3 regions of the Ensifer sp. ENS07 genome follow, and region 3 is predicted to be linked to each of the others. Evidence: riboswitches for the same ligand, from Rfam matches in the RefSeq annotation. Region 3 holds a riboswitch; each other region holds the start of a gene.
The links. A riboswitch is a leader RNA that binds a small molecule or an ion and turns the genes downstream of it on or off. The one in region 3 is predicted to bind cobalamin.
Positions count from the first base shown of each region.

Region 1: linked by a shared signal. The riboswitch ahead of IB277_RS01620 (aromatic ring-hydroxylating dioxygenase subunit alpha) and the one ahead of metE (5-methyltetrahydropteroyltriglutamate--homocysteine S-methyltransferase) in region 3 are both predicted to bind cobalamin.
Region 2: linked by a shared signal. The riboswitch ahead of IB277_RS14330 (TonB-dependent siderophore receptor) and the one ahead of metE (5-methyltetrahydropteroyltriglutamate--homocysteine S-methyltransferase) in region 3 are both predicted to bind cobalamin.

Region 1 is NZ_JACVBE010000001.1:346,944-352,337, forward strand. It holds gene IB277_RS01605 (FAD-binding oxidoreductase) at 1-243, opposite strand, end outside; gene IB277_RS01610 (L-threonylcarbamoyladenylate synthase) at 388-1,362, opposite strand; gene IB277_RS01615 (DUF6656 family protein) at 1,440-2,039, opposite strand; cobalamin riboswitch at 2,357-2,558, shown strand; gene IB277_RS01620 (aromatic ring-hydroxylating dioxygenase subunit alpha) at 2,662-3,906, shown strand; gene IB277_RS01625 (hybrid-cluster NAD(P)-dependent oxidoreductase) at 3,908-5,002, shown strand; gene IB277_RS01630 (glycoside hydrolase family 25 protein) at 5,111-5,394, opposite strand, start outside.
Region 2 is NZ_JACVBE010000003.1:368,014-373,407, reverse strand. It holds gene IB277_RS38035 (hypothetical protein) at 1-1,792, shown strand, start outside; gene IB277_RS14330 (TonB-dependent siderophore receptor) at 1,863-3,758, opposite strand; cobalamin riboswitch at 3,944-4,138, opposite strand; gene IB277_RS14325 (LysR family transcriptional regulator) at 4,457-5,317, shown strand.
Region 3 is NZ_JACVBE010000009.1:252,022-257,415, reverse strand. It holds gene metE (5-methyltetrahydropteroyltriglutamate--homocysteine S-methyltransferase) at 1-2,345, opposite strand, end outside; cobalamin riboswitch at 2,445-2,664, opposite strand; gene IB277_RS25105 (hypothetical protein) at 2,683-2,994, opposite strand; gene IB277_RS25100 (LysR substrate-binding domain-containing protein) at 3,126-4,052, shown strand; gene IB277_RS25095 (metallophosphoesterase) at 4,245-5,087, shown strand; gene IB277_RS25090 (ABC transporter ATP-binding protein) at 5,084-5,394, shown strand, end outside.

The DNA of each region.
Region 1 (5,394 bases), on a different contig from region 3:
GGCGACATGGCCGGTGTTGCCGCCCTGCGGCACGATCGCCGTGCGGGTGGCGCTCGCGAGCTTCATGATGCGCGAGACCTCGTCGACGTTGGCCGGACGCAGGACCATCGGCGTCGTGCCGCGGTAAAGTCCGCGCGATTCGACGAGATAGCGCGCCTTGTCGGCTTCGTCCGTCAGCACGTTGGTGTTGCCGACGATCTCGGCGAAGGAAGCGATGAGTTCGGGAGAGGGAAGGGTGGTCATGGGCCTCACTTCGCATTGCGCCTGCGCGCGCTATCGGATCGGTCGATCTGAGGATCTGGTCCTCGGTTCCTGGTCGGCGGCGATCATAACCGCAATTGGTGCCGTTCGATGAGGGTGGGTGCGGAGAAGATGCCGCACACTATCTTACCCTCGTGGTGCCGCCGCCCGTTGTAACCGGTCGATGATGGCTTCCCCCAACCCGTCCGAAGGGATCGGCCCGAAGGCGATGGTCTCTGCGCCGCTGGCATCCGCCCGCTTCATATAGTCGAAGAGATTGGCGGCGGCTTCGCGCAGATTGCCAGTCGGGCTGAGATCGAGAACGACGGCCGCCTGCTCTTCGCCGGCGATCCGATTGCCGCCGAAACGGATCAAGGCTTCGCCGGCATGCACCTCGGCGGCATCGAGCCGGACGGCAGCGCCGGGCGCGTAGTGCGAGGCGAGCATGCCCGGCGCCTCGATCGTCGCTCCCGCCGTCTCCGGCCGGGTCACCGGACGGCCAAGCAGGCGTTCGATCTCGGCGGCATCGAGGCCACCCGGCCGAAGCAACCGGATCTCGTCGCCGTCGACCTTGATGATCGTCGACTCAAGGCCGATTTGGGCCTGGCCGGCGTCGAGGATCAGCTTCAGTTTGTCGCCGAGATCGGCTTCCACATGGACCGCACTGGTCGGGCTGATTTTGCCCGACGTATTGGCACTGGGCGCGGCCAGTGGTCGCCCGAAGTGAGCGATTACCCGGCGCGAGAAACCGTCGGGCATGCGGATGCCGAGCGTGTCGAGGCCGGCGGACGCCAGCGCATGAACCGTGCTGTCGGCGCGCTGCCGAAGGATCAGCGTCAGCGGGCCGGGCCAGAAGGCTTCGGCCAGCTGCCTCGAAATCGGATCGAAATGCACATGGGCTTCGGCCATCGCCATGTCGGAAACATGCGAGATCAGCGGATTGAAGCGCGGGCGCCCCTTCATCTCGTAGATGCGACTGATCGCATCGGGATTGGTAGCGTCGGCGGCAAGGCCGTAGACCGTCTCGGTCGGAATGGCGACCGGCTCGCCTTCGGCAAGAACGGCGCAGGCGCGCGCGATCGCGCGGTCCGGTTCTCTATCCGTGTCGATGATCTCAGCCATGCCGTTTCCTTTCCGACGCTTCCTTAACGGACGCACCGGAAAAACAGAACGATTTTCTTTGAAGGAACCGGTTCGGCTCAGAGGCTGCGAATGATGCGACGCAACGCGTCATCCTTGGCGCCAAGCATCAGTACGTTTTTCAGCGCGACCTTGGGATCATCTGTGCGAAACAGCAGCCCGTTGTCACGAAAGTTGCGGTTGATGACCATTTGCCCGGCTTGGGCGCCCGGTTCGATGGCGACGGCGAAGTACATGCGTGAATAGCCGGGCTGGATACTCTCGAAAAAATGCGTCTCGTCGCCCAGGTTGCAGAAGAAGTTGGCGAAGTAGAAGGACCAGGTGATGTCCTTGGAGGGAGTAACCGGCGTACGCGCCGCCGTCACGTGACAGTAGCCGAGATGCGGCCGGCCGACGAGCGTGCGGTGGAAGATCATCTTCGGGAACTGGATCGAGTTGTGGAACCCGTTGATCCGCTTATGGGTCGTGTCGCCGGCGGTGCTGAGCTTCTTGCCCGTCCTGTCTGCGACTTCCTCATAGCTCAAATACCGGCGTTCGCTCGGCAACCATTGCCTGCGGTTGATCCGGCCCGTGCGCAGGAATTCGGTATGAACCGCCACCTTCGGCGGGATTGTCGGCAGCTTCTCGGCTGTCGCGTCGTAGTATCTCAACTTTGCCATGATCGTCAGCGCGCCATCTGCCTGCCTGCAGGACCTCTCTCGTCCGCCGGCTAGGCTAGCGGCTCATGGTTAATGAATGATTTCGTCCTGGCTGCATCATTAGCGTTCTCTATCTGACGCGATGTCGCAAACGGGCGAAGCCCTCCCGCATCTGCGCCGACCGCGCCGCAAAAGTCGGCAATTGCCCAAGATGTGATCTATCTATATGTTTGCAATGTAAAAATTCTAAGACGGTGGCCTTTTGTGGCGGTTTTTTCCGTGTCGTCATTCTGGAATTGGATGTCGCTATCGGGCAGCTGCCAAGGTGACTTCCGCGATTACATATCCTTACTCAAGGTGCCGTCTTCGAAGGGAAGATGGAGAATTGGGAAGCCGGTCAAATCCCGGCGCTGCCCCCGCAACGGTGGTGGAGCGAAAGCCTCGGCAAAGGCCACTGGACGGTTCGTCCGGGAAGGCGCCGGGCAGGTCCGAAAGGACGGCTCCTGAGCCCGGAAACCAGCCTTGACGGACATAACCGTAACGGGTTGCGGCGGGCAGCCGGATCGGAGCCTCAAACGCATGGGCGTGCGCCCGTGCGGGTTCCTGTCCTGCCTCTCCGAAACATGGCGCATGAGGACAGGACATGGACACCAGAAACGATATGCTTCGAAAGCTGAAGGGCAGGCAGGACGGCTACAGCCTCGACCGGGCCTTTTACATCGATCCCGACTACTACAGGCAGGATCTGGAAAACATCTGGTACAAGGATTGGCTGTTTATCGGCCATGACTGCGAGATCCCGCGGGCCGGCAATTACTTCACCGTCCAGGTCGGCGACTACCCCGTTGTCATCACCCGCGACCGCCAGGGCGCCATCCGGGCGCTGCACAATTCCTGCCGCCACCGCGGCTCGCGCGTCTGCACGCAGGCGAAAGGCTCGTCGGCAAAGCTTGTCTGTCCCTATCACCAGTGGACCTACGAACTCGACGGCTCGCTGCTCTTTGCCCGGCAGATGGGAGAGGATTTCGACAAGGCCGCCCACAGTCTGAAGCCGATCCATTGCGAAACGGTCGGCGGCTACATCTTCATCAACCTGTCGGAAAAGCCGATGGATTTCACGACGTTCCGCGACATGGCCTTGCCCTATCTTGCGCCGCATCGGCTCGGCGAAACCAAGGTCGCGTTCGAAAGCACCATCATCGAGAAGGGCAACTGGAAGCTCGTCTGGGAAAACAACCGCGAATGCTACCATTGCGCCGCCAATCATCCGGAACTCTGCCGCACCTATCCTGAGGCGCCGACGGCGACCGGGGTGCAGGGCGCCAAGGATGATCCTGTGATCGCCGAACATTGGGCGAAGTGCGAGGCCGAGGGCCTGCCGAGCGAATTTAAGATGTCGCCGACCGGTCAGTTCCGCGCCGCCCGCATGCCGCTTGTCGACAATGCCGAAAGCTACACCATGTCGGGCGCCCGCGCCGTCAGGCGGGCCCTGTCCGCCGACGTCTCCCAGAGCCAGATCGGCACGCTCTTGATGTTCCACTATCCCACCACCTGGAACCATGTGCTCGCCGACCACGCCATCACCTTCCGGGTGCTGCCGCTCGGGCCCGAACTGACTCAGGTGACGACGAAGTGGCTCGTCAACAAGGATGCGGTCGAAGGCGTCGACTACAATCTAGATGAACTGACGCATGTCTGGACCGAGACCAACGACCAGGACCGTCAGATCGTCGAGGAAAATGCCTTCGGCATCCGCTCACCGGCCTATGAGCCCGGTCCCTATTCGCCCGAGCACGAGGGTGGCGTGATGCAGTTCGTCGAGTGGTACTGCAAGTTCATGGAGCAGCGCCTTGCCGGCGACGCGGCTCCGCTTTCAAGGGTCGCCTGACATGCAGATGGCCTCTTCGTTTCACCATTTCGACGCGCTCCACGTCTGGATCGACCGGCAGCAGATGCTCGAATGCACATCGGCGGTCGTCGAGACCGCCGATGTCATGACCTTCACCTTCCGGGCCGAAAAGCCCGCCTGGTTTCGCTATCTGCCCGGGCAATTCGTGACCCTCGAACTGCCCGTCGCCGACGAGCCAGTGATGCGCACCTACACCCTGTCGTCGACGCCCTCGCGGCCGCTGTCGATCGCCGTGACCGTCAAGGCGCAGTCAGACAGCATCGGCACCCGCTGGATGTTCGAGCACCTGAAGCCCGGAATGAAACTCCGCGCCTTTGGCCCGCTTGGCGATTTCAGCTTCGTCCGCCATCCCGGCGACAAATACCTGTTTATCTCGGCCGGCTCCGGCATCACGCCGATGATGTCGATGACGCGCTGGATGGCGGACTGCGTGCCGGAGACGGATGTGACCTTCATCTCCTGCGCGCGTCGTCCGGAGGACCTGCTGTTCCGTTCGGAGCTGGAGGTTCTGGCGACGCAGATGTCCGGGCTGAACCTCGGCTTCATCGTCGAGGGACATGAGGCACGCCACGGCTGGCACGGGCTTCGCGGCCGCATTGATGGCGCCAAGCTGCCGCTGCTTGCGCCCGATTTCATGGACCGCACCGTTTTCTGCTGCGGCCCCGAACCGTTCATGCGCGGCGTGCGCGAGATGCTGAAATCGGCCGGTTTCGACATGGGCCGCTACCACGAGGAGAGCTTCCAGCCGGCCGCCGCACCTGCGGCGGAAGAGATTGCCGTGCGCGCCGGCGCCGGTGACGAGGGCGAGGTCCAGGCCGCCAAGATCGCCTTCACCATGAGCGGCAAGGAGATCGAGGCCAAGCCCGGCCAGACGATCCTGCAGGCGGCGCGCGCCAACGGCGTGCGCATCGGCGCTGCCTGCGAAGGCGGCATCTGCGGCACCTGCCGGGTGATGAAGGTCTCAGGCGAGGTGGATATGAGCCACAATGGCGGCATTCTCGACGACGAGATCGATGAGGGCTACATCCTCGCCTGCTGCTCGCGACCGCTCGGAGACGTCCAGATCGAAGCTTGAAGGCTTTAATGATGTCGCGCAAAAGTGTGCAGCGGTTTTGCGGCAACGACATGCATAACAACAAGCGCTTAGTGCCTGTCGCGTGAATGCTTTTTCAAGCGAGAGGCTTTAGGGCGCGTTGCAGGGGATCGGATTGGCGGAAACGCTTGCCGGGGCGTCGGTGCCGGCCTCCGTCTTGGAGCATGCGCCCTGGGCGGCATCATTGCCGGCGATCGCCACCTGCAGGGCACGTTCCTGGCGGGCGAAATCGATCGAGCCGGTCACCAACATGTCGACGCCGCTGCCGGCGCCGCTCGTAGCGTCGGCGCGGCTCACGAGCAGCGGCTCGCTAAACATCGCAGTCGCCCTTGCCACCGCCAGCATGCCCGTTCCCCGCTCGGCTTGGGCGACGA
Region 2 (5,394 bases), on a different contig from region 3:
CAAGGGTCTGATTTCGCCGGACGAATGGAAGCGCAAGAGACTGCACCCGTTCGTCAGCTTCGGCGATCGCCAGAAAGCGCGCGGAAACCAGAATATCCATCTGATCGACGAGACGGCGGTTGTCGTCAAAATCGGCCGCAAGGAGAGCGGCGGCCGCTCGGGAAAGACGGTGACGCGCACGGCCGCTCTTCATCTCGCACGCATGACCGGAAACCGCGGCATCATCATGCGGCAACTGACCGCGATATGTGCTCAGAAGGACGAAGCCGACCGCATCAACGTCACCTTCTCGATCTCCGACACGCATGTCAGCGTGACCTTCGATCCGACGGATCTGCCGAACCACCCGCAGCGGCGGCGTCCGGTGGTGCCGATCAAAGGCCGCTGCCTCGGCATCGACCTCAATCCCAACTGGATCGGCCTGGCCGCGGCATCGAACACCGAAGATCAGGGATCGGTGGGTAAAACCAGGCTGCTCGAGCATGCCCTGGTGAAGCTCGATATGCCGAAGAATGCTTCCGCCGAACTGGTGCGCGAGACGCTGGCGGCGGTCTGCGACCGCGCCATCTCGATGGCGCGCAAGCACCGCTGCGGCACGATCGTGCTGGAAAAAGGGCTCGGCACGTTGCGGTCGAGCGGCAAGAACCGCACCCTCAACAGGCTGTTGAATTGCTGGGCAAGAACGGTGTTCGTGCAGATGCTGCAGCGTCGCGCCCGGCTTGCCGGGATCGATGTCCTTGAGGTCTGGGCGGGGTATTCCTCGACCATCGGAAACCTCGCATACGAAGCCCCCGACGCCTGCGCGTCGGCAACAGAGATCGCCAGACGGGGCATTGTCCGTCTGGCTGGAATGAAGGACGTCCTGCCAGCGCTTGAGGAAGGGTGCGTTTCCCGTCTATGGAAGAATGGGAAGGTGCCCGCCGAACTCGGCTCATGGCAAGACGTTCATCGGACAATCAAAGCGGCGAAGATTGGCTACCGCCGCCCGCACCCCGACGTGCCGCTCGGCGCACGGGGTTCCGATGTCCACGGGACGCACATGTTCTGTGGGCATGCGGTCGTCCGCCTTGCCAGACGTCAGCGTCCGGGACTTCTGTTCCGGCTGACACCTGCCAGGCCGGACGCAGCAGTTCGGATTTTCGCTCAATGTGGACGTGTGCCCTCCCCGGCTCTCCACACGAAAATCCGAATAGCCGAAAAAGCTTCGTTTGACGTATCCGCCATCCTGGCGACCGCCGAGCGCCTGAAATACACCTCTGGCGTCAAACAAGTCATTTCAAAACTGATAGAAGAGCCTTCCGAGGACTTCGTACGCCTTGTTGCTGGTTCTGTCTACGAGGGCCGGATTACCGCGCAGGTTAAAAAGATGTTGACGGGAGTCGTGCGAACCGCATTCCGAGATGTGATCATGGTCCCGGTCAAGAACCGCCTTTCGAGCGCACTCGCGGACACGGAGGAAGTCATCGAAAAAATTGACGAGCCCGTTGAGGAGGAACCCGAAGTCGTGACGACAGAGGAGGAGCGCGAGGGATACATGATTGTGAAGGCGATCGTGCGCGATACGATCTCGTCGAAACGAGTGGTGATGCGCGACCAGAAATCCTATTGTGGCATTCTTATCGACAATAACAATCGAAAGCCGCTCGCGAGGCTACATTTCAACCGCTCGGTCAAATACATCGGGCTCTTTGACGGTGAGTCCGAGGAACGGTTGATTATCGACTCGCTTGACCAAATTTACGATCACAGCGACCGCTTGCGGGTTACGGCGAAAAAGTATTTCGCAGAATAGTCTGCCACCGCACGTGTCGACATAGGAGGCAGTCTGTCCGCCGCCTCTTTGCCCTTTGCCTTTTCGTAAGTCAGAATGAAGCCGACAATCCGGCGAAAGCAGTCAGACCGGGCGACGACTTGAAGCCATAGACTTCCCGGTAGTCTCGGTCGAACAGATTGTCGACGCGACCAAACATTTCCAAGGTGTCGTTGATTTTCAGGCTGCCGCCGACGTTCAAAAGCGAATAGCCAGCCATCGTCACCCGCGGGGGTACAGCGGTCGCAAAAACCGTGTCGACAGTCCTGCCATTGAATACTGCCTCGGCGAAGACCCTCGCGCGGTCGTCATAAAAAACGTAGTCCGCTTTGACCGAACCGATGTGGCGGGGGCGACGGGCTTCAGCGAGACGCGGCCCGGTGGCGGCTGTCTGTTCGGTCGCGTCGGTGTACGTATAAGATGCGGTCATCGTGACGCCGTTGAAGAAATCGAAGGTCGCCGAAACCTCCATGCCTTGGCGGAGGCTTTCGCCGTCGCGGTTGATCGGCCGCGCGATGAAATCCGCGTCGTAGACAGTGGCGATCTCGTTCTCCAGATTTTGGTTGAAGTAGGTAAGGTCTACTACGAGGCCCCCCTCATTGAAGCTTTTCTCAACCCCGATGTCGTATCCGAGGCTCCGTTCCGGCTGCAAATTTGGATTACCGATGAATCCTCCGGGAAAATAGCCGAACTGTTCATAGAACGTCGGGTTGGTAACGCCGGTTCCGACTGAGGCATGAAGCCGCATGTCGCTGCTCGGGATTTGCCACGCCGCGCTTGCAGTCCAGGTTCCCGTATCACTGAAACCGCTGTTCCAGTCCTGCCTCGCACCGAAGTTTAGGTGGACTTGATCAAAGAACTCTACCCGATACTCGCCAATAAGGGATTGCGCGTCCCGTCGAAAAGTCTCCTCCAAATGGGAGGGTGAAAACCTTTCGAATTGCCATGCGTAACCGCCGGTCACTTGTTGGATCACCTGGTCCGTATCGTCGAAACGATAGGACGCTTGATAGCTGCCCCTATAACGGTTTCCGTCGTCCGAACTGTTTCCGTATTCGTCGGAGTGCCTGGATTGATAGATATCGGTGCCCGAGAAAAGGATCTTCTGTGCCAGCGCGTCGTCCAGGGACGAATTGGTGATCCCAACCGACCCGAAGAGTTCCTGGTTCTTGGTGTAGTCGTCCGCGTCGTAGGTCATCGCGGTGTCCCAGTCTTGCGGGTCACTCTCGCTGCGACGATTTACGCCCCGAACCGTGCCCTCCATAGTCGTATCCGGCGAGAGATCGATTGTGAACTTGCCGTTTAACGTACCATTCCTGCCGCCGTCCTCTTCGTCACCCGCACCCGAAATGTTGAAGCCGTCCGTGTGCATAACGGTGCCGGATAGCCAATAGTCATAGGTGTCACGGCCCCCGCCGGCGGAGATTGTCGATGTGACCGAAGCGTTGCTGCCGATTTCCGTGCGCGCAGTAGACCGAACGGAATCGCGCTCGCCGCGCTTGGTGACGATGTTGATCACGCCTGACATGGCATTAGCCCCCCAGAACGCGCTTTGCGGCCCGCGCAGAATTTCGATGCGTTTTATGTCGTCGGTAACCAGGCCTCCGAAGTCGAATTCACCCTGCCCAACGTCGTTGGCGACCACGCCATCAATGATCACCAGCAGTTGATTGCCCTCCGCGCCGCGCACACGTACCTGCGTTAAGCCACCTGAGGAGCCCGTGCGAGATACTGCAAATCCCGGCACAAGGCGTAGCGCATCCGCGACATAGCGGACCTGATGCTTCTCCATCTCCTCCCCCGAGATCACGGTGACGGCACGCCCGGATTTCTCGAGCTCCACGGGAGTCAATCCGTCCGTAACGACAATCGCTTCGAGCTCTGTCGGCTCGTCCGCCTGGTTAGCATCCCGAGCAAAGCTCGGCTCCCATGCGGCGATGAGGAGCATCGCAGCTCCGGTCAGAAAAATCCTCATAATCTCCCTTCAGGCAGGGCCTGACCTGCACGGCTTTCCTCCGCAGAAAAGAAGTGACAATGGTAACAACCGTTCCCATCGACCGTCCTTCAACACGGCAACATCTTCGACAATGTCACCGCTACGGGCGGCCGCGCTCGGACACTCCCCGTATCCTTGCATGGGTGACCAACACAGGCAGGTCTCCTGACTTCCGCGTCCCCGCCAGTCTCGCCCTTCCCGCTTGACGCAGTGGGCTGATGAGACAAGCTCGGCGGTTACAGTTGCGGGGGCAGCCGTGGGATTGACATCGACTATGCCTCACCACGTTCCCTTTTCATCCGTCATGCGGAACCTGTGCCGTAGCCGACCAATAAAGTCGGCGACGAGTCGCGACAAGAGTGTATGGCTAGTTTTTCCATACGTGCACGCTCTTTAAGCATACATTCCTGCGCATACATCTTGCAATTTGCCGCGTCTTCGATATAGGATCGGCTGCGCCCGGAAAGTTTGTTGCTCCTTGCGAGAACGCGGACCAACACCCTCACGCGACGAGGCACGATATTCCTCTCCTGCGTAGGCTGGGCGCCGTCGTTAACCGTGTCGCTAGATACTGACCGGTTGGAAAACCAGAAACCGGCGAAATCTGCTTGGCCGACGGGCAACGGATCAACCACAATTGCGATCACACCATGAACCTCGACCTTCTCGATACCTTCCTGGACTTGCTTGAGACAGGCAATTTCCGGCGCACATCAGAGCGACTTGAAACAACGCAGCCGGCCGTAAGTGGCCGCATTAAGACACTAGAGCGAGCCGTGGGCGCCCAACTATTTCACCGCGGGCGAGCGGGTGCAGTTCCGACTTCGGCCGGTATCAGGTTCGAGAAACACGCTCGCGCCATCAAAGCGGGCTGGGCGCATGCGCAGCACGATATCGGAGGCCTGGAACACTATGATGGCCCTCTACGCATCTCAGGGCCGCTAAGCTCGATAGGGACGCTCGTTCTGGACTGGATCGAGGAGTTGCACATCATCAACGAACGACTGGAATTGGTACTGCATTCTGGCCACTCGTCCACCGTCATGGCGGATCTCTCCGGTGGCAGGATTGATATCGGCATTGTATTTTCGCCCAAATGCTTGCCGGACCTTAGCATCGAGGAGACCGGCGTCGAAAAATTTCAGATGGTGTCGACGGAGTTCGACAGGCTTTCCGATGTGACTTCGAGAAGTTATATCCGCGCTAGATACACGACATATTTCGAGCGGATGCACACCGAGCTGCTACCGGGGCTCACTCGATCTGCTATCGCCGTGGATCACGAGGACCATGCAATCGGCATTCTGAAACGGCGTGGTGGAACTACGTATCTCCCGCACCAGACCGTCGAAACCTTGTCCGGGTCCGGCATGTCAGTGCGTCTTGTAGAAGGCGCGCCGGAGATTAAGCAGCCGGTTTACGTCGTGACGCAGAGACACCGCAGACACGAGTCACTTATTGACACAGCTGTCGATGCGCTCAAAAGCGTTACGCCGAGAGAAGGCTTATGAGCCGGTCCTGCTGAAGGCCAACTCTCCCATCCGTCGCGTCATGGGATGGCCGGTTATACCATTCGACTGCGTTCCTG
Region 3 (5,394 bases):
ACGGCTTCGCGCGTATCGGCGGCAAAAGCCGCTCGAAGCGAGCGGGCGGCGGCGACCATGTTAACGAGCGCCGGCCGCGTCTCTTCCCAGCGCCTGGTCTTCAGTCCGCAATCGGGATTGACCCAGATCTGGTCCGGCGTGAGGCCCTCGGTCGCTTTTTCGATGAGATGCACCATTTCCTCGACGCCGGGCACGCGTGGTGAATGGATGTCGTAGACGCCCGGGCCGATCTCGTTCGGATAGGCCTCGTCGGTGAAGGCGCCGAGCAGTTCCATCTTCGATCGCGACGTCTCGATCGACATGACGTCGGCGTCCATCGCCGCGATTGCGGCCATGATGTCGTTGAACTCGGAGTAGCACATATGGGTGTGGATCTGGGTCGCATCGCCCACCCCGGCTGCACTGAGACGGAAGCACTCCACCGCCCAGTCGAGATAGGCCTTGCGATCGGCATTTCGCAGCGGCAGGCCTTCGCGCAGTGCCGGTTCGTCGATCTGGATGATGGCGATGCCGGCCGCCTCGAGATCCGACACTTCATCGCGCAGTGCTAGCGCGATCTGCCGGCACACCACGGAACGTGGCAGGTCGTCACGAACGAAGGACCACAGCAGCATGGTGACCGGACCCGTCAGCATGCCCTTGACCGGGCGATCGGTCAGCGACTGCGCGAAGGTCGCCCACTCGACCGTCATCGGGTTTGGTCGCGAAACGTCGCCGAAGATAACAGGCGGACGCACGCAGCGCGATCCGTAGCTCTGCACCCAGCCGCTCTGGGTGAAGGCGTAGCCCGAGAGCTGCTCGCCAAAATACTGCACCATGTCGTTGCGCTCGAACTCGCCGTGAACGAGTACGTCGATGCCGACCTCTTCCTGCCAGCGCACCGCCACTTCGGTCTCTCGGCGAAGATAGGCGGTGTAGTCGACATAGCTGAGTTCGCCTTTCGCATGCAGTGAACGGGCCTGCCGAACCTCCGATGTCTGTGGGAAGGATCCGATCGTCGTTGTCGGGAAGAGCGGCAATGACAGCTTCTTCGCCTGCAGTGCCCGGCGGCCCGCGAACGGGGACTGCCGCTCGCTGTCCGCATCCGTCAGCGCTTTCAAGCGCCCGGCGACCAGAGGATCATGGATCCTGAGTGAGGTGAGCCTCGCCTGGGCGGACGCGATCGAGGCGGCGAAAACGTGCTCGGAAATGGCAAGCCCCGGCTCGAAGGCGCTGGCAAGCAGGCTGAGTTCGTCGAGTTTCTGCGTACCGAAGGCGAGCCAGGAGGAAAGTTCCGGATCAAGCGCACGCTCCAGCTCGAGATCGATCGGCACGTGCAGGAGTGAGCATGAAGGTGCGAGCTCGATGCGGTCGCGGCCGTGGGCCGAAGTCAGAGGCTGCAGCCGGCGGAACAGGCTGGCTAGATCGGTCCGCCAGATGTTGCGGCCGTCGATGACCCCGAGCGATAGGACCCGGTCCGCCGGAGCCGATTGGATGAGCGTGTCGATCTGCTGCGGCGCGCGCACGAGATCGACATGCAGTCCATCGACCGGCAGCGCCAACGCCGTTGCCGTGTTGTCGCCGATCGAGCCGAAATAGGTCGCCAGCATGATCTTGAGTCCGGGCACGTCGGTGTCGAACGTGCGATAGGCGAGGTCGAGGGCGCGACGATCCTTGTCCGCGAGATCGAGCGCCAGGCAAGGCTCGTCGATCTGAACCCAATCGGCGCCGGCGTCAGCAAGCTCCGCCAGGACCCTCACGTAAACGGGCAGGAGCCGTTCGATCAGATCGACCGGATCGAAGTCGCCGCCCTTCGATTTGCCGAGCTTCAGCAGTGTCACCGGGCCGATGAGCACCGGGCGTGTGCGATAGCCGAGGGCTTGAGCTTCTTGGAAGGCTTCCAGCGGCCGATTGTGGGTGAGCTCGAAGCGCTGATCCCTGTCGAACTCGGGCACCATGTAGTGATAGTTGGTGTCGAACCACTTTGTCATTTCGAGCGCGGGAGTGCCGCTGCTGCTTCCCGAATGGGTGCAGCCGGCGGCGCAGGGCGTTCCGGCCGAGCCGCGCGCCATGGCAAAATAGGTGTCGAGATCGACCGGGCCGCCCGTCCAGCCATAGGCCGGCGGGATTGCGCCGACAAGCACGGCGGTATCGAGCACGTGGTCGTAGAAGGAGAAGTCGTTGGAGGGGATGATGTCGATGCCGCGCGTTTTCTGCGCGGCCCAGTTTTCAGCGCGGAGCTTGGCTCCGGTATCGAGAAGTTCGCCGCGGCTGGCCTTTCCGGCCCAATAGCGTTCGAGCGCGAATTTCAATTCGCGACGGCGGCCGATGCGCGGGAAACCGAGATTGGCAGTCTTGATGGTCATTTCCTTACCCCGAAGGTTATGGGCAAGGCTTGAATGCGACGCAGCCGCGGCGCGAGAGCGATCCCGCGTCCTCAACGCGCCTCATCGGACACCCCGCCCGTGGACGTTGTTCATCGCGGCAGGTCTCCTGGCTTGCGGGTCGTCGCGGACCGTTCCGTCTTCCCGAGGCGTCTCCCTCAGTGACATCTTCGAACGGCCGCTCTCCGCTTACAGTTGCGGGGGCAGCTCCGGCATGGGCGCTTGTCTGGCGCCGCACCGAATTCCCTCTTAGCTCCGTCCCTCCAAAGGCGGGCGAAGAACCACGATGGGGCGACAATGCCCTGTCCCGAGCTTTTCGTCAATCGCATAAAGAAATGCTTATGTCTTTATTCTCTCCCGCCGCCGCCCGCGGCGAGACGGTGGCAGGACGAGGTCTTTCCATTGCTTTCCGCTCACGGGACGGTTGCGGTTTGGTCGAAGCGACCTCCTCCGGCCACTGCCACGGATGCGCCGCGTCGCCGACCCGCGCGCGGATATGCTCTTGATCTCGCGTCAGGCCGATATCCCGGAGTTGGAACTCGTTGAACGTGTCGATGGCAACCGGAGCGCTGAGGGTCTTATCGGCCCAGTTCAGGACATGGTAAATCGTTGATCGCACTGCGCTAAGCATTGCTATCCTCACTTCTCTCAAGGGCGTGTGTTCGCGAAAAAAGTGAGGGTTTTTGCCGTTTCGCGCAAAGCGATTTCTCGCATGCTGGCATAAAGAATGCTTATCTCAGTTCCATGAGCAAGATTCCTCCCATGAGTGCGGTGCGCGCCTTTGAGGCCGCCGCCAGGCACCTGAGTTTCACCCGCGCCGCCGAAGAGCTCGGCATGACGCAGGCGGCCGTCAGTTATCAGATCCGGCTGTTGGAAGATCGCATCGGCGCGCCGCTGTTCGTCCGGCTTCCGCGCGAGGTGCGATTGACCGGCGCCGGGCGGCAGCTAGCGCCGAAGGTGACCGAAGCGATCGATCTCTTAGGGGCGGCCTTCTCGGAGATCGCCGACAAGACCGAGCATCACCTGCACATCTCGGTGCTGCCAACCGTCGTGTCGAGCTGGCTCGGTCAGCGCCTCGCGTCGTTTCAGACCGCGCATCCCAACATCAGCATCAGGGTGCACATGTCGACCGAGTTGGTCGATTTCAAACGTGACGCCATCGATCTCGCGGTGCGCAGCGGCGCCGGCGACTGGCCGGGCAACGATGTCTTTCCCTTGTTTCCGCTCGATTACGTGCCTGTCTGCACGCCATCCTTCCTGGAAAAGCACCAGCTCAAGGAGCCCGCGGACGTTCTGAGAGTCCGGCGTTTCGGCAACGCCAGCTGGTGGCGGCGGTGGATGATCGAAACCGGCGTCGAGCCGCCGGCAAGCAATGGCACCGAATTGATCTTCGACGTGCAGGCGATGGATGTCGCCACAATCCTTGCGGATCACGGCATTGCGATTGCCGTCTCGACCTTCCTGATGGATGAACTGAAGAGCGGCAGGCTCATCCGGCCGTTCGAGCATGTGGTGCGCGACGGCCGCGCCTATTGGCTCGTCTATCCGCAAAGCACCAGGCGGCAGAAGAAGATCCAGGCCTTTCGCAACTGGGTCGTCGCCGAGGCCGATGCGTCGAACGCCATGCTTTCGACCGTGATGGAGCAATCCTGTCCGGCGTCGCGTCGGACCTACCGCGGCGCAATGTAGAGACACAACGGGGCCTACTCGGCCCGTCGGTCTTCTGAAGATGACGCTTTCATGGAGAAACTGAAAATCAGCTGAGAACGGCTGTTACCAAACTGACATGGCGGCTCCCTAAAGACTGCGGCCAACCGCAGAGAAGGGAAGTATCAGCCCTCCGACGCGGATACCGCACGCCATCGTCGGAGGCCCGTTTCCATGAAAATCGTCCAGATCAGCGACACCCATCTCAGCCCCGCCAAAAGCCACTTCAATGGCAATTGGGAACCGGTTCGCGCCTGGATCGAGGCGGTAAAACCCGATCTCGTCATCCACACCGGCGACGTCACCATCGATGGTGCCGACCACGAGGACGACATCACCTTCTCGCTCGATCTGATCGGCCAGCTCTCGATGCCGGTGCTGATCGTTCCCGGCAATCACGATGTCGGCCATCTGCCGGGTTCGCACCAGCCGGTGGATCCAGTTCGGCTTGCCCGCTGGCGCCGGCTCGCCGGTCCGGACTACTGGGGCCGCGACCATGGCGACTGGCGGCTGCTCGGCCTCAACAGCCTGCTGATCGGCTTCGAGGACGAAGAAGAAGACAGGCAGTTTGCCTGGCTGGAGGAACAGTTGCTCAGCCGCGACGGCCGCCGGGTGGCCGTCTTTGCCCACAAGCCGCTTTTCGTTGACGATCCGCAGGAAGGCGACACCGGCTACTGGGGCATCCGTCCGCGCCAGCGCCAACGCCTGTTTGATCTTTTCGCCGAAGCCGAGGTGGCGCTCCATGCAAGCGGCCACCTGCACTGGGCCTGGTCGGGCAAGCACGCCGGGACGTCTCTCGTCTGGGCGCCGCCGACCTCCTTCATCATTGATACGCTGGAACGGCCGATGCCGGGCGAGCGGCTGGTCGGCGCCGTCGTACACGAGTTTAGCGACGTCAACGTCAAAAGCGAGATCATCGCGGTGCCGGGACTGACCAGCCACCTGCTCGATCCGATCGTCGAAGAGGTCTACCCGCTGGCGGCCAAGAAGACGGTCCGTGTGGAGGCGGCGCAATGAGCGTGCTTTCGCTAGAGGGTATCACCAAGTCCTATGGCGGCAACGCGATCCTGAAGGGGGTTAGCCTGCAGGCGGAGGCGGGTGAGTTCATCGCGCTCGTTGGTCCTTCCGGCTGCGGCAAGAGCACGCTGTTGCGCATCGTCGCTGGTCTCGATCATGGCGACGGCGGCGAGATCGTCATCGGCGGCCGCAGTGTCGCGCGCATGGCGGCGGCCGATCGCAATGTCGCGATGGTCTTCCAGTCCTATGCCCTCTATCCGCACCTGACGACGGGCGAGAACATCGCCGTGCCGCTTGCGATGCGGCG